4 regions of the Leisingera coralii genome follow, and region 4 is predicted to be linked to each of the others. Evidence: riboswitches for the same ligand, from Rfam matches in the RefSeq annotation. Region 4 holds a riboswitch; each other region holds the start of a gene.

Region 1 (5,418 bases), on a different contig from region 4:
CCTGGTGCGCGGCAGCCATATCGTGGTGCCGAAACTGTTCGACCACGGCCGCTGCTATTTCTTCCAGGGCACCGACGGGCGGATCATCTTTGCCATTCCTTATGAGCAGGACTTCACCCTGATCGGCACCACCGACGCCGACCACCCGGACCCGGACACCGCACCGGTCTGCACCGAAGCCGAGCAGGACTATCTGGTGGCCTTTGCATCGGAATACTTCGAAAAGCCGGTGACGCGCGAGGATATCGTCTGGACCTACTCCGGCGTGCGTCCGCTCTATGACGACGGCGCCAGCTCCGCCACCGCGGCCACCCGCGAATACGTGCTGACGCTGGATCAGGCCCAGGCGCCGCTGCTCAATGTCTTTGGCGGCAAGATCACCACCTACCGCAAGCTGGCCGAGGCGGCGCTGGCAAAGATCGGAGAGGTGTTCCCGCAGCTGCCCGCCGGCTGGACCGCAGGCGTGGCCCTGCCCGGCGGCGATTTCCCGGTGGAGGATGTGGCAAAGCTGACGTCCAAGCTGGCCGCGGACTATCGGTTCCTGACTCCCTATTGGGCGGGCCGGATGATCCGCGCCTACGGCACCGAGGCCTGGGAGGTGCTGGGAGACGCCAAAACCGCAGGCGATCTGGGCCAGGACTTTGGCGCCACCATCACCGCGCAAGAGCTCGACTGGGCGATTGCCCGCGAATGGGTGCGCGCAGGCGACGATTACCTGTGGCGGCGCACCAAGCTGGGCCTGCGGCTGGATGAGACCCAGCGCGCAGCGGTGGATACCTACATCCAAGGCAAGGCTGCACAGCTCGCCGCATAAAAGTGTTTTGCCCGGCGGCACCGCCGGGCTGCGCCTGCCTGCCCCCCCGGCAGGCGCATTCGCGCCTACCCAGGCAGGCTACGCCCTCAGCTTAAAACTCGACGCCCTTCTGCGCTTTCACCCCGGCGCGGAACGGGTGCTTGATCTGGCCCATCTCGGTCACCAGATCGGCGATCTCGATCAGCTCTTCCTTGGCATTGCGCCCTGTCAGCACCACATGCGTCATCGGCGGCTTGTGCTCCACCAGGAACTCCAGCACCTCCTCCAGGTCCAGGTACTCATAGCGCAGCGCGATGTTGATCTCGTCGAGCAGCACCATGGTGTTGCGCTCGTCCAGGATCATCTCCTTGGCCTTCTCCCAGCCCTTCTGCGCCGCGGCAATGTCGCGGGCCTTGTCCTGTGTCTCCCAGGTAAAGCCCTCGCCCATCGCATAGAACTGGCAGAGATCGCTGAAGTTCTCCTCAATCAGCGTCCGCTCGCCGGTCTGCCAGGCGCCCTTGATGAACTGCACCACGGCGCAGGGCATCTTGTGGGCGATGCAGCGCATGATCATGCCGAAGCCCGACGAGGATTTGCCCTTGCCCGGCCCGGTGTGGACGATGATCAGGCCCTTCTCGCCCTCCTTGGTCTTCATCATCCTGTCGCGCGCGGCCTTCTTCTTGGCCATCTTGGAGGCATGACGGGCGGCTTCTTCCTCTGAGATGCCGGTTTCAGACTTTTCGCTCATGGGGGCTCTCCAGCTGTTTGACCCCATGTCTTGACAAAGAAGGGCGCGATAGCGCAAGGGGGTTTCGCTGGTTCCTGCGAAAGCAGGCGAAGAGGGAATGTGAAGGCCGCCAATTTTCGTTGGAGACCCGAAGCACAGCCGCCCCCGCGACCGTGACCGGATGAGGCCGCCATGCCACTGGGAAAACCCCGGGAAGGCAGGATGGCCGGCAAGGCAAACGCCTTGGCATCCGCAAGCCGGGAGACCTGCCAGCGACGACGAGATCAACGGGCAGACGGGGTGTTCTGCAACCGGGTGAGGGGCTGGTTCGAGGCGGCCCCTTTCTGGCCATCCCGCACGCCCTGCCGCGACAGGAGACGCGCCGATGGCTGACGATATGGCAGGCAAAGCTGCCAGCACCCCGGGAGCGGTCACGCTGACCGTTTGCCTCACCTGCCGCCGCGAGGGCGCCGACCCGGAGGCCGCCCGCCCCGGCGCCATCCTGCACGCCGCATTGGAAGAGGCCGGAATGCCCGAAGGCGTGCGTCTGCGCGGTGTCGAATGCCTGTCCTCCTGCAAGCGCGGCTGCGCCGTTGCGCTGGTCGGCGGCGAGGAGCGCTGGACCTATGTCTACGGCGACCTCGACCCGGACCAGCATGTCCCCGAAATCCTGGAAGGCGCCGCGGCTTACGCCGCCACCGCCGACGGCGTGGTGCCCTGGCGCGAACGCCCGCAAACCTTCCGCAAGCAATCCGTTGCCCGCATCCCGCCGGCCAAGTTCTTCTCCGAGGAGTAAACATGAGCGACCTCAACAAGATCCCCGTCACTGTAATCACCGGCTTCCTGGGCGCAGGGAAAACCACCCTGATCCGCCACCTGATGCAGAACCCGCAGGGCAAGCGCCTGGCCGTGGTGGTGAACGAGTTCGGCACCGCCGGCGTCGACGGCGACATCCTGAAGTCCTGCGCGGATGAAAACTGCCCGGCGGAGAACATCATGGAGCTGGCCAACGGCTGCATCTGCTGCACCGTTGCGGATGACTTCATCCCCACCATCGAGCAGCTGATGAACCTGCCGGAAAAACCCGATCACATCGTGATCGAAACCTCCGGCCTGGCCCTGCCCAAGCCGCTGCTCAAGGCCTTCGACTGGCCCGCGATCCGCTCCCGCATCACCGTTGACGGCGTGATTGCGCTGGCCGATGCCGAAGCCGTCGCCAAGGGCCAGTTCGCCCCTGACCTGGACGCCGTGCAGGCCCAGCGCGAAGCGGATGAGAGCCTCGACCACGAGACCCCGCTGTCCGAAGTGTTCGAGGATCAGATCTCCTGCGCCGACATCGTGCTTCTGTCCAAGGCCGACCTGGCCGGCGACGCAGGCGTCGAGAAGGCCCGCGCGGTGATCGAGGCCGAGGCGCCGCGCAAGCTGCCGATCCTGCCGATGAGCGAAGGCGTCATCGACCCGCGCATCATCCTGGGCCTGGGCGCCGCTGCCGAGGACGATCTGGAGGCCCGCCCCAGCCATCACGACGGCCACCACGACCACGAGCATGACGATTTTGAAAGCATCGTTGTCGAAATGGGCGAAGTCTCCGACCCGGAAGCGCTGCAGAATGCCATCGTGAAACTCGCCCGCGAGCGCAACATCCTGCGCGTCAAAGGCTATGTCGCGGTGGAGGGGAAACCGATGCGGATGCTGGTTCAGGCCGTGGGCGAGCGCCTGCGCGCCCAATACGATCAGCCCTGGGGCGCGCAGCCGCGCAAGACCGCCCTGGTGGTCATTGCCGAGCATGACGACATCGACGAACAGGCCATCCGCGCCGAGCTGGGGGCCTGAAGCTGATGCCGGTCTGGCGCATCAATTCAGATGACAGTGCCCGGCCGCAGGCCGGGCTGCGCCCGACCCTCCCGTCAAACCAAAGGTTTGCCTCCGGCAAAATGGGAGGGCGCATTCGCACCCTCCCAGGCTCGGGCGCAGCCCTCAGAGCGCCCATTGCTTACCAGAATACAAAGGCCTGACCCATGCACGTCGTCTTCCGCGAAAGCCACGGCCTTGAAGAGACCGATACCCCGCAGGACCTCGGGCAGACGCCCGCGGACCTTGTGGTGCTGTCCTTCTCCGACAGCGATCTCGGCGCCTTTGCAGCAGGCTGGCACCGGGCAGACGGCAAGCTGCCCTCCCTGCGCCTCGCCAACCTGGTGGCGCTCAAGCACCCGCTGTCGGTCGATGTCTACGCGGAACAGACGCTGGAGGGCGCCAAGGGCGTCCTGGTCCGCCTGATCGGCGGCGAAAGCTACTGGTCGTACGGCCTGGCCACCCTGCAGGACCTCGCCCGGCGCAAGGGGATCGCGCTTGCCATCCTGCCCGCCGACGGGCGCGAGGACGCGCGGCTGGATGAGCTCTCGACCCTGCCCGTCTCCACCCTGCGCCGCCTGCAATCCCTGTGCGACGCCGGCGGTGCGGTGGCGGCCCAGGCCGCCCTCGCCCAGCTGTCGCTCGCCGCTGGTCTCTACGCAGGACCCGTGATCGGCCTCAAAACCACTCCCGAACACGGCTTCTATGACCCGGCCAAGGGCGTTCTGGCCGACCTGCCGCCGCAGGATAAACCGCTGGTGCTGGTGAGCTTCTACCGCTCCTACCTCACCGCTGCCGACACCGCCCCGGTCGATGCGCTGATCGAAGAGCTGCGCGCCCGCGGCTACGCGGCCTATGGCGCCTTTGCCGCCAGCCTCAAGTCCCCCGCCGCCGCAGGCTGGCTGCGCGAAAAGCTGCCCGGGCTGAACCCTGCCGCGATCATCAACGCCACCGCCTTTTCCGCTCAAGGAACAGACGGCAGCGCCTCGCCGCTCTCCGTCACCGGCTGCCCGGTGTTCCAGGTCGCCCTCTCCACCGCCCGCAAGAAAGACTGGCGTGAGGCCGACCGCGGGCTGTCGCCCGCCGACCTCGCCATGCACGTCGTCCTGCCCGAGGTTGACGGCCGCATTTTCGCAGGCGTCGTCAGCTTCAAATCGCCGGGCAAGAAAGACCCGGACCTGCAGTACTCCCGCTTCGCCCACCGCGCCGACGCGGACCGCATCAAGGCTGCCGTGGACCGCGTCGAGGGCTGGCTGCGCCTCGCCAAGCTGCCGAATGCCGAGAAACGCCTCGCCCTGATCCTCTCCACCTATCCCGGCCGCGACCACAACCTCGCCCATGCCGTCGGCCTCGACGCGCTTGCTTCCTGCGACGAAATCCTGCGCGAACTCTCCGCCCAGGGCTACGCCGTCGAAGCGCTCGAAAACACCGGCCTGCGGCTGATGGAAGAGACCCTGAGCGTCCCGCTGGAGGACTACCGCCAGGCCCTCGCCACCCTGCCGCAAGACTTGCAGGACACCCTGGCCGAGGCCTGGGGAACCCCGGAAGAAGACGCAGACTGCCGCGACGGCGCCTTTCATTTCAAGGCCTTGCGTGCTGGCAACGCCCTGGTCGCGCTGCAGCCCGAACGCGGCGAGGTGAAAACCCGCGTCGATGACTACCACGACCTCGACCGCACCCCGCGCCACGCCTATGTGGCCTTTTACCTGTGGCTGCGCGGCCAAACCGACGCCCTCGTCCACATCGGCGCCCACGGCACGCTGGAGTGGCTGCCGGGCAAGGCCGTGGCGCTCTCCGGCGCCTGCTGGCCCGAAGTGCTGACCGGTCCGCTGCCGGTCGCCTACCCCTTCATCGTCAACGACCCAGGCGAGGCCGCCCAGGCCAAGCGCCGCATCGGTGCCGTCACCATCGGCCACCTGCCCCCTCCGCTGGCGCAGACAAACCTGCCCGAGGGCATGGCGCGGCTCGAAAGCCTGCTGGATGAATACTCCACCGCCGACGGCCTTGATCCCGCCCGCCGCGACCGGCTGATCGGCGACATCCGCGC
Region 2 (5,418 bases), on a different contig from region 4:
CCGGACGGCTGGTCCGGCGACCCGGGCGCCGACCCGATCGGCACCGGTCCCTACAAGCTGGTCGAATACGAGGTCGGCGTGAAGGCGGTGCTGGAGAAGAACCCGGATCACCAGTGGTGGGGCGAAGGCGCCCATCTGGACCGGATCGAGTTCATCGACTTCGGCACCGACGGCGCCACCCACCTGTCGGCGGCGGAGTCCGAAGAGATCGACATGGTCTATGAAACCGTGGGCGAATACGTCGACATCTTCACCTCCATCGGCTGGAACGTCAGCGAGTCGGTCTCGGCCAACACCCTGGTGCTGCGCACCAACCGCGACGCCGAGGTGGACGGGAAACAGCCCTACGCCGACGCCCGCGTCCGCCGCGCCCTGGCGCTGGCCTGCGACAACGCGGTGCTGCTGGAGCTCGGCTATGACGGCCGCGGCACCCTGGCGGAAAACCACCATGTCTGCCCGATCCACCCGGAATACGCCGACATCGGCGCCCCGGTGCGCGACGCAGAGGCTGCACGCCAGCTGATGGAAGAGGCCGGGATGCTCGACTTCGAGCATGAGCTGATCTCCATCGACGACGACTGGCGCCGCAACACCACGGATGCGCTGGCGGCGCAGATGCGGGATGCGGGGCTCAAGGTCAAACGCACGGTGCTGCCCGGCAATACCTTCTGGAACGACTGGGACAAGTACCCGTTCAGCTCCACCGACTGGGGCCACCGCCCGCTGGGGGTGCAGGTGCTGACACTGGCCTACAAGACCGGCGTTGCCTGGAATGAAACCGGGCTGGCCAGCGCCGAGTTCGATTCCATGCTGGAAGCCGCTTCGGCCATTGCCGACGCCGACACCCGCCGCGGCCACATGGAGAACATCGAGAAGTTCCTGCGTGACGACGGCACCATCATCCAGCCCTACTGGCGGTCGCTCTACCGCCACGCCCGCCCGGGTGTGATCGGCGCCGACAGCCACCCGATCAATGAAATCCACGTGCACAAGCTGGCACTGGAAGCCTGATCAGGGGCTGAAAGAAGAAAAGGGCGCGCGCCACACCGGCGCGCGCCCCTTTTTATGGCCAGATCTTTTATGGTCAGATCGCGACCTCGACCCGGCCGATCGGGTTGGAGCAGCAGGCCAGGATATACCCCGCCTCCACATCCTCTTCCGAGATGCCGCCGTTGTGGACCATATGCACCTCGCCCGCGGTTTTCTTGACCTTGCAGGTGCCGCAGATGCCGAAGGTGCAGCCCGACGGGATGTTGAGGCCCGACGCCTTGGCCACCGCCAGCACCGTGTCGGTCTCGGTGCAGTTTGCGGTCACGCCCGACGCGGCAAAGGTGATCTCGGCCGCCGCGGTCTCCTCGGGAACCACATCGTCCAGCTCCGGCGCATCGGCCTCGGTCTCCACCGGCGCGCCAAAGCTCTCCTGGTTGTAGTTCTCCATGTCGAAGCCCAGGCCGTTCAGCATGTCGCGCACCGCCTGCATGAACGGATCCGGCCCGCAGCAGTAGACTTCCCGCTCCAGGTAGTCGCCGGCGATGATCCCCAGCATGATCTGATTGAGCTGGCCGCGGTAGCCGGTCCAGACCTGATAGGGATCGTCCTCTTCCACCACGAAATGCAGCTTGATACCGGGCACCCGCGCCGCCATGCCTTCCAGCTGGCGCCGCGCGATGATCTCGCTGGGGCGCTTGGCGCAGTTGATGAAGCAGACGTCGGGCGACTGGCCGCGGTCGAACAGATACTGGGTCATCGACAGGCTCGGCGTGATGCCGGAGCCTGCAGAGATGAACAGGAACTTGCCGTTCGGACGCTTGGGCAGGGTGAACACGCCTGCCGGGCCGGACGCCTTGAGGAACATCCCCGGTTTCAGGTGGTCCAGCATCCAGCGGGTGCCGATGCTGTCCGCCTGCGCCTTCACCGTCACCGAGATCGACAGCGGCCGCGACGGCGAGGAGCTGATGGTATAGGTCCGCCAGACAGTCCCGCCCGGCACCGGCAGCTCCAGCGTCAGGAACTGGCCCGGCTGGTATTTGAACCACGCGCCGGACGGCGCGCGGAAGCTGAAGGTGGCGGTGTTCGGCGCCTCCGGCACGACCGAGACGCATTCCAGCATCTCGTCGTCCTTCCACGCCAGGGTTTCGTCCAGCGTCTCGAAGTTGGCCTGCAGTCCCATGCGCTTACTCCGCTGCGATCAGGTGGCGGCCGGTCAGCGCGCGGGTCAGGTGCCCGGCATACCAGTTGGAGAACTGGATCACGCCGCTTTCCTGGATTTCCGAGTACGGGCCGGGCTCATAAGCGGGCGAGTTGATGCCCTGCTGGTTGTCCTCCACCACGATGCGGTCCTCGTCATTGGTCGCGACCCAGACCTCGGTCAGCCGCTTCAGGTCATAGTCCTGGCCCTCGACCGCATCCTTGTGCACAAGCCACTTGGTGGTGACTTCGGTCTCGGTCGGGCTGATCGGGGTGACGCGGAACACAATCGAATGATCCGGCAGGAAGTGGTTCCAGGTGGTCGGGTAGTGGAACTTCAGGAGCGTGCCCGCATCGGCAAACGGCACCCGGCCCAGCTTCTTGGCCACCGCCGCCTTGCCGTCCATGGTATAGCTCTCGGCGCCCTCATTGAGCGGCATCCGCGCCACGCGGTACTGGCCGCGCGCGTCGATCTTGAACTGCGCCGGGATGCCCGCGCCTTCGATGCGGTCAAAGTGCTTCTGCAGGTGCGCCGGGGTCTCGCCGCCTTCGATGCCGGTGACGGACGGATCCTCCGGGAAGGTCCGGCACAGCGACGGGTGGTTGCCGCCGCAGTGATAGCACTCGCGGTTGTTCTCCCAGACCAGCTTCCAGTTGCCGTTCTCGATGATCGAGCTTTCATAGGCGACCTTGGCGTTGGCCAGGTCATGCGGCTCCAGATAGGGACGCGCGACCTCGGCAAAGGCGTCGAAATCCGGCGCCTCTTCCGCCAGGCAGATATAGATCAGCCCGGCCAGGTCACGGCAGTGCACCGGCTTCAGCCCGTGCTTGGAGGCATCGAAATCCGGCCCCATGTCGCGCGCCCACAAGAGCGAGCCGTCCAGCTCGTAGGTCCACTGGTGGTAGGGGCAGACCAGCTTGGGCGAATTGCCCTTCTTCGCCTTGCACACAACCGAACCGCGGTGGCGGCAGGCATTGTGGAAGGCGCGCACCTGGCCATCGGTGCCGCGCACGATGATGACGTTGTAGGCGCCGACCTGATGGGTCACGAAATTGCCGGCTTTCGGGATCTCGCAGGCAGGAATGGCAAACAGCCACTCGCGGTAGAAGATCTGCCGCATGTCCAGATCCAGAACGCCCGGATCGGTATAGAACGCCTGTTCCAGGGAATAGTTTTTCTGACGGGCCACCAGTTTGGCCAGAATGTCGCTGTCCTGAAGCATCTGCTTCTCTCCTTTGCCGCATCCCCGCGGCAGGTTGGCTTGGCTGCGGGCATGGATGGAGAGATTGCAGGCCACGCGCCTGCAACCGCCCCGCCGCCGCCCGCGGTTGACGTTTTTAGGGCAAGGCTGGTTTCCGGACTGTCCCGGGGCCATTCGGCGGCGGGGCCTGGCACCTTCCCGAAGCCATTGGCTTCAGTGGTTTTTTGCCATGCCTTGCCCGGGGTCACCGTTGCGGGGGCAGTGCCGGAGTTTCACCAGCTTCCCAATTCTCCGCCCCGAAGGGCGGCACCTTGCTGAGGCGGAAATTGCCCTATTCCCAGGCTATCGGCGGAGACAAATCCGACCCGCCAAAACCGGAAAAAGACATGCATATTATCCCCGCTCCAAGCCCGCTTCCGGCGCAAAATCTCAAACCGGCACTCGCCAGTCTGTTTGCGGCAAAGCACTGATCTGCGGCGCCTTTGCCTCCGAATCGGCCAGACGCACCGATTCGGCAGGCGGGGAACAGCGGCCGCGCCGGGCCGTGCCGCGGAATTCACCTCTTGCCGCGGCCCCTGCCCCGCGGGCAATAATTGCCCGGTATTCCAAGACCTTTCACCAACCCCGCGTGACCAGAAAGGGCCGCCCATGCCCGGACCAAAGACAGACAGCAGCGCTAAGACCATGATGGCCGTCGTGACCACCGGAAACGGCGGCTATGACAAGCTCGAGTACAAACCCGTGCCGATCCCGGAGCCCGCAGAGGGGGAGCTTCTGCTGCGGGTTCTTGCCGCCGGTGTGAACAACACCGAAATCAACACCCGGCTCGGGTGGTATTCCTCCAGCGTGACAACGGACACCGCCGCGGCAGCCGGCCACCAGGAAACCCAGGCTGAGCACAAGGCCGACGGCGGCTGGAACCAGGCAACCCCCTTCCCCCTGATCCAGGGCACCGACTGCTGCGGCGAGGTTGTTGCGGCCGGCCCAGGCACCAGTCAGGCCCTAACCGGCAAGCGGGTTCTGGTGCGCCCCTGCATACGCCCCAATGGCTACGGCGTGATGGACAACGTCTGGATGGCCTCGGACTTTGACGGCGCCTTTGCCCAATATGTCAAAGTCCCCGCCACCGAGGTGTTCCCCGTTGACTGCGCCTGGTCGGACGAGGAGCTGGCGACGATCCCCTGCGCCTACGGCACATCTGAAAACATGCTGCACCGCGCAAACGTCCAAGCTGGCGAGCTGGTGCTTGTGACCGGCGCCTCCGGCGGTGTTGGCTCGGCCACCGTGCAGCTGGCCAAACGCCGCGGCGCCCGGGTGGCGGCGGTCACAAGCCAGGGCAAGATGGATCAGCTGCGGCAGCTAGGCGCGGACGTAATCCTGGACCGGGGCAGCGACCTGCTTGCGGAACTGGGCGGGGAAACCGTGGACGCCGTTGTCGACAACGTGGCGGGAGAAGGCTTCCCGCAGATGCTCAAGCTGCTGAAACGCGGCGGCCGCCTGGTGTCCAGCGGCGCCATCGCCGGGCCGGTTGTCGATCTGGACATGCGGGACATGTATTTGAAGGACATAACCCTGATCGGCTGCACCGCCTGGGACGAGCCGGTGTTTCCAAACCTGATCTCATATATCGAGCGCGGCGAAATCCGGCCGCTGGTCGCCAAGGTCTTCCCGCTCAAGGACATCGCCAAGGCACAGCAGGAGTTCCTGGAGAAAACCCACTTCGGCAACTTCGTTCTGGTGCCGCCGCAGGATTGACCCGCCAGCCCTTTCAGGACCAATGAAAAAGGCCGCCCAGTCGGCGGCCTCTCCTCACTTCGACTTCCAGCTGTCCAGCCAGCGGCGGAACCGGCCTTGCCGCTCGGCAATCGCATCGCCCGCGGCATAGAGGCTGTCCTCGGCGCTTTCGATCATCGGGTCGATCCGCGCCCGCCGGAACCGGCGCCAGCGCACATAGATGGCCCACAGGACCGCAACCAGCAGCACCAGGAAGATGATGCTGAACCAATTGGTTGGCTTGTCCTCCGGCCCC
Region 3 (5,418 bases), on a different contig from region 4:
ATTTCGTTGCCCGCCGCAAGGCCGAGGGCGGGGCGCCCACCGACTTCTGAAACCGGCAGCTGCCCGGGAAAAGCGGAGGGGGTTCCCTCCGCTTTTCTGTTTGGAGACCCGGCGGCAGGACAGATCCTGCCGGTCCGGCAGGCTCGGTCCGCTGCAGGCTTGCCTCCTGGCGCCAGCCGGTCCAGTAGGGGACAGCCGGAGCCGGCCAGGCAAATTGCTGTGCCGGAACTGCTTGGCCAGAGGCCGGCAGCCGGACTATGATCGTAATACGCACGGAGACGGTGTCTGCTGCGCAAGGCGGCGGGCTTGGTTCAAAAGAAAAAATCGGGGGAAATGCGCGCGATAAATCACGCAAATTTGCTTTGTTGGGCCTTTCTTAACCAGCAGGCGTCAAGACTGCAGCATAGGCAAAGAGGGGCCATTGCATGCACGGTCTGATCAACAGGGCGATTCAGGCTTTTGTGACCAGTACCTACGGGGCGGACCGCTGGGAAGAGGTTATGGAAGAGGCCGGGCTCGGGTTTACCGAGTTCGAAGCAATGCTGTTTTACACCGATGAGCAATCGGGCCGGATGCTGACGGCGATGGAAAAGATCCTGGCGCGCCCCCTGCCGGAAATGCTGGAGGACATGGGCACGTTCCTGGTGTCCAACCCGCAGGTGGAGGCGCTGCGGCGGCTGCTGCGCTTTGGCGGCGTGAACTACGTGGAATTCCTGCACTCGCTGGACGACCTGCCGGACCGGGCGCGGCTGGCGGTCTCGGACCTGCACCTGCCCGGGCTGGAACTGGTGGAGCAGGCGCCGCAGCAGTTCGAACTGGTCTGCCAGCCGGGGCTGCCGGGTTATGCCTATGTGCTGATGGGCGTTCTGCGGGCGATGGCCGATGATTACGGCGATCTTGTGTTCCTGGACCACAGCGGCACCCAGGACGGTGCCGAGGTGATTTCCATTACCCTGGTGGAAACCAAGTTTGCCGCCGGGCGCGAGTTCGATTTGGGAGCGCATTCGCTATGATGTCACTCCAGCAGCTGACGCAGATGGCAGGTGTTGTCTGCCCGATGTACGCGATTGTCGATGCCAAGGGGCGTATTGTCTCTGCCGGGCCTACCCTGAAGAAGCTGCGCCCGCAGCTGAACTGGGAGGGGCGGCGGTTCTTCCGGGTTTTCGACCTGTCCCGGCCGCGGTCGGTGCGCTCGGTGGAGGATCTGTTGCGCACTTCCGGCAGCAAGCTGCACCTGCAGTTCCGCGACGCGCCGCAAACCGGGCTGAAGGGGGTTTGTTCGCCGCTGCCGGACGGCGAGGGCGCGTTCATCAACCTGTCCTTCGGGATTTCCGTGCTGGAGGCGGTGCGCGACTATGACCTGACCAGCGCCGATTTCTCGCCCACCGATCTGACCATCGAAATGCTCTATCTGGTGGAGGCGAAATCCGCCGCGATGGAGGCGTCGCGCCAGCTCAACCTGCGTCTGCAGGGGGCCAAGATCGCCGCCGAGGAACAGGCCTTTACCGATACATTGACCGGGCTCAAGAACCGCCGGGCGATGGATCACGTGCTGGGTCGGCTGATTGCCAGCGGCCGCGAGTTTGCGCTGATGCATCTGGATCTGGACTTCTTCAAGCAGGTGAATGACACGCTCGGCCATGCGGCCGGCGATGCGGTGCTGCAGCATGCGGCGCGGATCATGGTGGAATGCACCCGCCAGTCGGACACGGTGGTCCGGGTGGGCGGCGACGAGTTTGTGATGATCCTCGAAGGCGTGCTGGACACGGCGCGGCTGGCGGCCATTGCCAAGCGCCTGATCCAGCAGCTGGAGGAGCCGATCCCCTTTGGCGCCCAGACCTGCCGGATCTCCGCCAGCGCCGGCACCACCCTGTCGACCTGGCAGAAGGTCCCGGATGCGCAGCAGCTGCTGAACCAGGCGGATCTGGCGCTTTATGCGGCCAAACGCGCCGGGCGGGCGCAGCACTGCTTCTACCGTGAAGGCATGGAGAAGGACGACGCGGGCACAGGCGCTTGCGGCAGCGGTGCGGATACGCCGCAGCAAAAGGCCAGCGGCTCCGCTTCCTGACCGGCGGGGTTGCAGCAGGCCAGACTGGACCACAGCGGAAGACTGGCCGGGGTTCAGGGCCGGCAGACCGCGGCGGCTTCTTCAAGAGGGGGAAGCGGATGCCCCGCTGGGGGGCTGCCAGATCCAAGTTTCTTTTCAGGGGGGGCGCTGGTGCTGAAAGTGGCTGACGTTAAGCGCCTTTCTGTGCTGGCGCGGAGGGTGCAGGCGGTTCGGGCTGCCGTGTGCGGTCTTTAACCAGCCTGACAGACTTCAGCAGATTTGCCCGATTGCCGCCGGTTCTGGTCCGGCTGGGAGACCCCCGGTTAAAAAGGAACACGGTGAGGTGTTGCCAGCAGGCGCCGAACCCGTGACTGCCCCCGCAACTGTGAGCGGAGAGCAATGCTGCAACAGGCCGCTGTTCCAAGGGGCGGGAAGGCGCGGCAAAACCCCGGCCCGCGAGTCAGGAGACCTGCCAGGAATGATCCGCCTGTCCGGGTGCGGGGCGCGCCAAGGACAACGGACTTCCGCAGCGGGGGCAGTCTTCACCGTCTGCGGGGGGCAACGCCTGCCAAAGACCAAGAAAATTGAACATGCTGCCCGGCATGGGCCGCCGCTTGGCCTGTGCTTGCTGTGCTGGCGGGAGGAATGGAAAATACGCAAAGCAAGCCTGTCCCTGGCCGCGGCCCTGCAATCGCAACCGCCCTGGAGGAAGAGGCCGCCGATCTGGGAGAGATCATCGTTTCCGGGGGGTACCCCGGCCGAGGCCCGGAAATACGGCCGCTCCGTCCCGGTCCTGGCCAGCGAAGAGATCGAAGGCCGCGGTATCACCACGGTTCAGGACGCGCTGCGTTCGGTCCCTGGCCTGATGTTGAACGGCTCCGGCAACAGCTTTACCAGGTCCGCATCCGCGGTGCCGAAGCAAATCGCACGCTGATCCTGGTTGACGGCGCCGAAGCCAACGGCCCGGACGGGATCCGCCGCCCGGAGCATGAGCTGCTGCTGGGCGCTGCCCTGCAGACTTTCAATGGGCCCGGGTCTGCCGCAACCGATGCGCGGCATGTGGCAGGCAACTGGGATGCCCAGTCCTTTGGCTCTTTCGCGGCTGCCGAACTGCCGGACCCCGCCGCCGCGGATGTCTCCGCTCAGTATGAGCTGACGCCGAAGATGATGCTGACCGGACAGGTCACGCTCACGGCTGCCTCCTCTGCTCTGGTGCAGCAGGCCGCGCTTTTGCCCCGCCCGCCGGACCTGAACATCCCGGTATCACCGGAAGAACCTTCTGCCGCCGCACCCGCGCTTCAGCCCGCGGTGACCGCGGCGCCTGTCCTGCGTTCTGCGGCCGGCACGCCTGCGCTTGCCGCACCGGCCAGAGCGACATCGCGCCTGCACGGCCTGCTCCGCCGTCCCCCCCCGGGTGCGGTGGCTTCTACTGCGCCGCCATTTCCGTCTTCAGCGGCAGTGCAAGAGCAGGTGGCAGGCAGCGAAGGGTTCGCGGAGAACGCGGCTCCGGTGCGGCGCTTCCCGGCAATTCTGCTCAACAGTTCGGCCTCAAGCGGCGATAGGGCGCGGCCATCCTGGTCCGGGTTGAACGCCAGAAGCGCCGCCGCAGCGGGAGGCGCCGCGCAAATAGCGCGCGATACTTCCTTGCCGGAAGCTCAAAAGAAATGCTGTTTCTGGGGAGGAAGAAGTGGCAGCCCGTAGGGGAATCGAACCCCTCTTTCCAGGTTGAAAACCTGGCGTCCTAACCGATAGACGAACGGGCCACTCTGTCTGTGAGGCGGTGTTTACTGATTGCGCCGGGTGGGCGCAAGAGGGTTTTTGCAGAAATGCGAAGATTTTTTGCGCGCTGTTTTGCTGGGGTAAGTCGCTGAAAACAAACGCAAAAAATCGCGCTGTTAGCGCGTCTCGACTGTCTGTCTCTGGCGGGGGAAGTGGCAGCCCGTAGGGGAATCGAACCCCTCTTTCCAGGTTGAAAACCTGGCGTCCTAACCGATAGACGAACGGGCCACTCTGTGCGTGAGGCGGTGTTTACTGATTGCGCCGGGTGGGCGCAAGAGGGTTTTTGCAGAAATGCGAAGATTTTTTGCGCGCTGTTTTGCTGGGGTAAGTCGCTGAAAACAAACGCAAAAAATCGCGCTGTTAGCGCGTCTCGACTGTCTGTCTCTGGCGGGGGAAGTGGCAGCCCGTAGGGGAATCGAACCCCTCTTTCCAGGTTGAAAACCTGGCGTCCTAACCGATAGACGAACGGGCCACTCTGTGCGTGAGGCGGTGTTTACTGATTGCGCCGGGTGGGCGCAAGAGGGTTTTTGCAGAAATGCGAAGATTTTTTGCGCGCTGTTTTGCTGGGGTAAGTCGCTGAAAACAAACGCAAAAAATCGCGCTGTTAGCGCGTCTCGACTGTCTGTCTCTGGCGGGGGAAGTGGCAGCCCGTAGGGGAATCGAACCCCTCTTTCCAGGTTGAAAACCTGGCGTCCTAACCGATAGACGAACGGGCCACTCTGTGCGTGAGCGGGTATTTAGTTATAAGCGCTGGAACCCGCAAGAGGAAAAATACGCATTCGCGCATTTTCTTATCCACAGGCTGCAAGTGCTTGAATTCTCACGCTTCGGCGGCGTCCTCCAGGCGCAGCTGGGGGCTTTGGCGGCCGCCCCAGGTGTTTATTTCCAGCCGTCCGGCAAAATGGAAGCGGGCGCCGCCGTGCTCCAGCAGCCGCGGGCCAAGGGCAGTGTCGAAAGCGCCAAAGCAGATCGCATCCACGCCGCCGCCCATACCGTCGCTGAGCGACAGTTTCAGGTGGCTTTCGCCGATCTTCTTGGCAAAGCGCACCTGCAGGTCGGGCAGCGCATAGCGCGGGGCAGGGGCGCCGGCGCCAAAGGGGCCTGCCTGTTCGATCTGTCCGATCAGGTCCACCGTGGCGGCGCCGGGCATCAGGGCGCCGTCCAGTTTCAGATCCGCTGGGCCGCCCTGGCCTGCGCCCTGTTTGGCCAGCAGCTCGGTCAGCCGCTCCATGGCCGGTTCCAGCTTGTGCCGCATCACGGTGAGGCCCGCTGCCATCTTGTGGCCGCCGCCCTTGACCAGCAGGCCCTCAGCCGCCAGCCGCTGGATCGAGGCGCCAAGGTCGACGCCGGAGACCGAACGCCCCGATCCCTTCCCCTCTTCCCCGTCAAAGCCGATGACAATCGCGGGCCGGTTGGCGGATTCTTTCAGGCGGGAGGCAACGATGCCCACGACGCCAGGGTGCCAGCCCTCGCCGGCGGCCCAGACAAGGGGGGCATCCAGCCCGCGTGCCTCGGCCTGGTCCAGCGCCGCGGCGCGCACCGCGTTTTCGATGTCGCGGCGTTCGGTGTTCAGCTGATCCAGCCGTTCGGCC
Region 4 (5,418 bases):
CACCACCTTTGCCCATGACCCCAAGCAGACCGAGGAAGTGCTCAAACTTGCCGGCGGCGCGCCGATCGTGATCAAGCTGCTGGAGGGCACGCAGGGCATCGGCGTGGTTCTGGCCGATACCGACCGGTCGGCAAAATCCGTGGTCGAGGCGTTCCGCGGCGCCGGCGTCAATATCCTGATGCAGGAGTTCATCAAGGAGGCCGGCGGCACCGACATCCGGGCAATCGTCATCGGCGGCAAGGTGGTGGCCGCGATGAAGCGCACCGGGGCCGAAGGCGACTTCCGCTCCAACCTGCACCGCGGCGGCTCTGCCCAGGTCGTCAAGCTGACTCCGGAGGAACGCGCCACCGCCGTCCGCGCTGCCAAGACCATGGGGCTGAACGCCTGCGGCGTCGACATGCTGCGGGCCAACCACGGGGCGGTGGTGATGGAGGTGAACTCCTCCCCCGGCCTGGAAGGGGTGGAAAAGGCCACCGGCCTGGATATCGCCGGCAAGATGATCGACTTCCTTGAAAAACACGCCAAGGCAGGCGCGACCAGGACCAAGGGCAAAGGGTGACGGCATGAGGGGGCGGCAGCATTTCGCCATCGGCCGCGCCAGGGTGGCGCCGGGCTCGCGGCTGACCGTTGACCTGCCGGTCAGCGTCATGTCCGACCACACGCCGGTCACCATGTCGGCGCATGTGGTGCATGGCCGTCAGGACGGGCCGACGGTCTTTGTCAGCGGCGGCGTGCACGGTGACGAGGTGATCGGCGTGGAGATCATCCGGCGGCTGCTGCGGGCGCCGAACCTGACAACGCTCAAGGGCACGCTGATCGCGGTGCCGATCGTCAATGCCTTCGGCTTCATCAACCACTCCCGGTACCTGCCCGACAGGCGCGACCTCAACCGGGTGTTTCCCGGCAGCGAGCATGGCTCGCTGGCCTCGCGCCTGGCGCATCTGTTCATGACCGAGGTGGTGGCCCGCTCGGATCTCGGCATCGACCTGCATTCGGCGGCGATCCACCGGACCAATTACCCGCAGATCCGCATCTCGCCCGATAACCCGCGCACGCAGGAGCTTGCCGGGGTCTTTGGTGCGCCCATCGTGATGCAGTCGCCGCTGCGCGACGGCTCCCTGCGCGGCGCGGCCAAGGAGATGGGCAAGGATATCCTGCTCTATGAGGCCGGCGAGGGCCTGCGCTTTGATGAGCTGTCGATCCGGGCCGGGCTGGCCGGAATCCTGCGGGTGCTGCGGCACATGGGCATGGTGCCGGCCAAGGGCATTTCCAAACCCAAGTCGCAGCCGCAGTTCTGCGCCTCCAGCAAATGGCTGCGAGCGCCGATGGGCGGGCTACTGAGGGTATACAAGGACGATGGCGAACTGGTCCGGCAGGGGGATCTGATGGGGTCGGTGTCCGACCCTTTCGGCGAGCAGGACGAGGACATCCTGGCGCCCTTCGACGGGCTGATTGTCGGCCGCGCGGTGATGCCCATCGTGAACGAAGGCGATGCCGTGTTCCACCTGGGCCGGGTCCGCTCGGTCGAGAAAGCTGAGGATTCGGTCGAGGACCTCAGCGCCCAGCTGGAGGACGACCCGATGTTCGACGAGGATGAGATCCTGTGAGGCTCTTGCGGGCGCCGAAGCCGGCGCCTGCTGCCCGCAGGATCAAACCTTCAGCCGGCTGAGATCCGGCCAGACGACGGTCACGCTGGGGACCGGGCTGCCAAACACATCGAGCTCCAGCGCTCCGGCTTCCGTGCCCTGCAGCCCGGCGTAGAACGCCCGCGCCTTTTGATTGGATTGGAAGACCGTCAGCGACAGGCTCTGCCGGCCTTGCGCCAGCAGCTGCCGTACCGCCGCCCGGAACAGGGCGCTGCCAGTGCCGAGGCCGTGTGCGGCGGGGGAGACATGCAGATTGTCCAGGTACGGTTCCGGCCGGCACCAGACTGCGCAGAAGCCCAGCAGCTTGGCAGGTGTTCCAGCGTGTTCAGCCAGCAGAAGGATGTCCCCCGGCTGCGGCTGGTAGGCCGCCCATTTCCGCAGCAGCTGCTCCCGGATCCCGCCCTCCAGCCGGGCTTTCGGGAACTCTCCGGCATAGGCCGCCTGCCAGCTTTCCGCGTGCAGGGCGGCGATGCGCGGCAGGTCGGCCGCGGTTGCGGGCCGGATTTGAAAAGCGAGTTGTGCCATGCGGCGCAGCAAACACCAAAAGATTGAGCCGCTCAATGGGCGGTTGCCGCGGCGTCCGGCGGGCGCGCCCTTTTCAGGGGATTTCCGCGGCGGCAGCAAGTTTTTCTTGCCGCAACGAAAGCGATGCGCTACGCGCGCTTCACCGGTCCCGCAAGGGCTAAGAGGGAATCCGCGGTGCCTGCCGGGCACCAACCGGAACTGCCCCCGCAACTGTAGGCGGCGAGTGCTGAGCCATCGCGTCACTGGATCCCAGCGGTCCGGGAAGGCGGCCCAGACGATGACCCGCCAGTCAGGAGACCTGCCGGTATGAAACCGAAGCACACCGGGCGGGGTTGTCCGGGGAGGTTGCCGGCAGGATGCGCCACCGCTATCAGGTGCCGCATGTGGGGGCTCAGATCCTCCGCCTTGCCGGTCAATGCCCTTTCACCCGTTCTCCGGTCATTGACACATGGAGATCGACTATCATGTTTCTGCGTTCCGGCCTGATCGGCCTTTCCTTCACCGTCGCGGCCCAGGCCGCGGCAGCCAGCGAGAGTTTCCCGCTGACCATCGAAAACTGCGGCCAGTCCGTTACCTTCGAGGCGCCGGCGGCGTCCTCCGTGACCGTTGGGCAGGCCGCCACCGAAGTGCTCTATGCGCTGGGGCTGGGCGGCAAGGTGCTGGGCACCTCGGTCTGGTTCAACGATGTTCTGCCGGAATATGCTGAACTCAATGCCAAGGTCGATCGGCTCGCCGACAACGATCCGAGCTTTGAGAGCGTGGTGGCCAAGCGCCCCGGTCTGGTTGCGGCCCAGTATGAATGGCACGTCGGGCCCGAAGGCGTGGTCGCCAAGCGGGAGCAGTTCCATGACCTTGGCATCCCGACCTATGTGATGCCTGCCGATTGCGTCGGCAAGGACAACACCACCGGTGGCGACGGCACCCGCACCCAGATGTTCACCACCGAAAGCCTGTACCAGGGTATCGAGGAGCTGGCGGCGATCTTCGGCGAGGCCGAGAAGGGCGCTGAGCTGGTCGCGGACTACAAGGCGCGCGAGGCCGCGGCTGTTGCCAAGGCGCAAGAGGTTGCGCTGGATGACGCCTCGGCCGTGTTCTGGTTCTCCTCGCCTGAGCTGGAGAGCGACCCGTTTGTGGCCGGCCAGAAGGGCGCGCCGGGCTACATGATGCAGCAGCTGGGCCTGCGCAATGTCATCGAGACCGACGAGGAATGGCCGACCGTCGGCTGGGAAACCATCGCCAAGGCCAATCCGACGGTCATCGTGATCGCCCGCATGGACCGCCGCCGCTTTGCCGCCGATGACTACGAGAAGAAGCTGGAATTCCTGCGCACCGATCCGGTCGCCAGCCAAATGGATGCGGTGAAGAACGGCCGCATCGTGGTGATGGATGCCCAGGCGATGGACGCGACCATCCGCGCGATCCCGGCGCTGGAAGATCTGGCCGCTGAACTCAGCGCGATCGGCAACGGCGAATGAGCGCAGCCGCCGCACTAGCATGGCATGGCTTCCGGGGCGCTTGCCTGGCTTTGCCGGTGCTGGCAGCGGCGGTACTGGCAGGCGCAATGATCGGGGAAACCTCGCTTGCGCCTGACCTTGTCCTGTCCGTTCTGGTCAACAAGCTGGCCGGGGCGGGGCTGCCGGTGGACCCGGTGGATCAGGGCATCATCTGGAGCTACCGGCTGCCGCGGGCGCTGGTGGCCGGGGCCTGCGGCGCGGCGCTGGCGGTGACCGGCGTGGTGCTGCAGGCGCTGCTGCGCAATGCGCTGGCGGACCCCTATATCCTTGGCATTTCCGCCGGCGCCTCGACCGGGGCGGTGGCGGTTACCATTGCCGGGCTGGGCGGCGGTGCCTTGTCGCTGTCCTTCGGCGCCTTCAACGGCGCGTTATTGGCCTTTGGCTTTGTCGCCATTCTGGCGCGGGCCGCCGGGGCAGGCAGCAGCCGGGCGGCGGCGGCGCAGATCGTTCTGGCGGGCATCGCCGGCTCGCAGCTGTTCAATGCGCTGACTGCCTTCATCATCGCCAAATCCGCCAATGCGGATCAGGCCCGCGGCATCATGTTCTGGCTGATGGGCAATCTCAGCGGCGTGCGCTGGCCGGACGTGTGGCTGGCGGTGCCGCTGGCACTGGCGGGCTGGATGACCTGCCGGTTCCACGCGCGGGCGCTCGACGCCTTCACCTTTGGCACCGATTCCGCCGCGGCGCTGGGCATCCCGGTGCGGCGGGTGCAGGTGGTGCTGATCTTTGCAACTGCGCTGATGACCGCGGTGATGGTGTCGATCGTCGGCTCCATCGGTTTCGTCGGCCTGGTGATCCCCCATGCGGCGCGGTTCCTGGTCGGCCCAGGGCATCGCAGGCTGATGCCGGCCGCGGCGCTGACCGGGGCGGTGTTCCTGATCGGCGCCGACATCGTGTCGCGGATCATCATCCCCGGCCAGGTGCTGCCCATCGGCGTGGTCACCGCGCTGATCGGGGCACCGGCCTTTGCCATCATCCTGGTTCGCGGGCAAAGGACGGCGCGATGAGGATCGAAGCCCGCAGCCTGTCCTTCTCGGTGCGCGGCAAGGCGCTGCTGTCCGATGTGTCGCTGGCGGTGCAGCCGGGTGAGACGCTGGCGCTGGTCGGGCCGAACGGCTCCGGCAAATCGACGCTGATGCGGCTTCTGGCGGGGCTGACCAAGCCCTCGCAGGGCGAAGTGCTGCTGGCGGAGCAGCCGCTGGCGCGGCTGTCGCGCCGGGAAGTTGCCCAGCGGATCGCCATAGTCGAGCAGCAGGCCGACACCGCAGAGCGCATCACCGCGCGCTCGGTGGTGGAGCTTGGCCGCACCCCCTGGCTGTCGGCGCTGCGGCCCTGGAGCGGGGAAGACAGCCGGCAGGTGGAAAAAGCGCTGAGGACGGTCGAAATGGAGGCGTTTGCCAAGCGCGAATGGGCGACGCTCTCCGGCGGTGAACGGCAGCGGCTGCACATTGCGCGGGCGCTGGCCCAGCAGCCGGGGCTGCTGCTGCTGGACGAGCCGACCAACCACCTGGACATCCATCACCAGCTGTCGATCCTGCACTGCGTCCGGAACCTGCAGGTGACGGCCGTGGTGGCGCTGCATGATCTGAACCAGGCGCTGACCTGCGACCGCGTGGCGGTGCTGTCGGGCGGGTGCCTGGTGGCATCGGGCACGCCGCAGCAAGCGCTGACTCCGGAAACGGTATCTGAGGTTTTCGGGATCACGGCCCGGCAGGTCCGGGATGCGGACGGCA

The links. A riboswitch is a leader RNA that binds a small molecule or an ion and turns the genes downstream of it on or off. The one in region 4 is predicted to bind cobalamin.
Region 1: it holds a riboswitch for cobalamin, as region 4 does, so the genes downstream of both, ACFMBG_RS09410 (DUF1636 family protein) here and ACFMBG_RS11185 (ABC transporter substrate-binding protein) in region 4, are expected to answer to the same signal.
Region 2: it holds a riboswitch for cobalamin, as region 4 does, so the genes downstream of both, ACFMBG_RS16660 (aromatic ring-hydroxylating oxygenase subunit alpha) here and ACFMBG_RS11185 (ABC transporter substrate-binding protein) in region 4, are expected to answer to the same signal.
Region 3: it holds a riboswitch for cobalamin, as region 4 does, so the genes downstream of both, ACFMBG_RS09630 (hypothetical protein) here and ACFMBG_RS11185 (ABC transporter substrate-binding protein) in region 4, are expected to answer to the same signal.

The regions. Positions count from the first base shown of each region.
Region 1 covers NZ_JBHUPT010000023.1:38,007-43,424, reverse strand. The annotation lists gene glpD (glycerol-3-phosphate dehydrogenase) at 1-814, shown strand, start outside; gene cobO (cob(I)yrinic acid a,c-diamide adenosyltransferase) at 906-1,541, opposite strand; cobalamin riboswitch at 1,593-1,808, shown strand; gene ACFMBG_RS09410 (DUF1636 family protein) at 1,906-2,316, shown strand; gene cobW (cobalamin biosynthesis protein CobW) at 2,319-3,353, shown strand; gene cobN (cobaltochelatase subunit CobN) at 3,539-5,418, shown strand, end outside.
Region 2 covers NZ_JBHUPT010000054.1:23,311-28,728, forward strand. The annotation lists gene ACFMBG_RS16650 (ABC transporter substrate-binding protein) at 1-1,011, shown strand, start outside; gene ACFMBG_RS16655 (FAD-binding oxidoreductase) at 1,085-2,170, opposite strand; gene ACFMBG_RS16660 (aromatic ring-hydroxylating oxygenase subunit alpha) at 2,175-3,410, opposite strand; cobalamin riboswitch at 3,518-3,718, opposite strand; gene ACFMBG_RS16665 (alcohol dehydrogenase family protein) at 4,038-5,144, shown strand; gene ACFMBG_RS16670 (DUF1523 family protein) at 5,199-5,418, opposite strand, start outside.
Region 3 covers NZ_JBHUPT010000023.1:78,958-84,375, forward strand. The annotation lists gene ACFMBG_RS09615 (trimethylamine methyltransferase family protein) at 1-50, shown strand, start outside; gene ACFMBG_RS09620 (heme NO-binding domain-containing protein) at 426-1,013, shown strand; gene ACFMBG_RS09625 (diguanylate cyclase domain-containing protein) at 1,010-2,068, shown strand; cobalamin riboswitch at 2,331-2,538, shown strand; gene ACFMBG_RS09630 (hypothetical protein) at 2,526-2,981, shown strand; tRNA gene ACFMBG_RS09635 (tRNA-Glu) at 3,736-3,810, opposite strand; tRNA gene ACFMBG_RS09640 (tRNA-Glu) at 3,980-4,054, opposite strand; tRNA gene ACFMBG_RS09645 (tRNA-Glu) at 4,224-4,298, opposite strand; tRNA gene ACFMBG_RS09650 (tRNA-Glu) at 4,468-4,542, opposite strand; gene recJ (single-stranded-DNA-specific exonuclease RecJ) at 4,647-5,418, opposite strand, start outside.
Region 4 covers NZ_JBHUPT010000029.1:79,375-84,792, reverse strand. The annotation lists gene rimK (30S ribosomal protein S6--L-glutamate ligase) at 1-559, shown strand, start outside; gene ACFMBG_RS11195 (succinylglutamate desuccinylase/aspartoacylase family protein) at 564-1,607, shown strand; gene ACFMBG_RS11190 (GNAT family N-acetyltransferase) at 1,650-2,171, opposite strand; cobalamin riboswitch at 2,298-2,491, shown strand; gene ACFMBG_RS11185 (ABC transporter substrate-binding protein) at 2,636-3,646, shown strand; gene ACFMBG_RS11180 (FecCD family ABC transporter permease) at 3,643-4,692, shown strand; gene ACFMBG_RS11175 (ABC transporter ATP-binding protein) at 4,689-5,418, shown strand, end outside.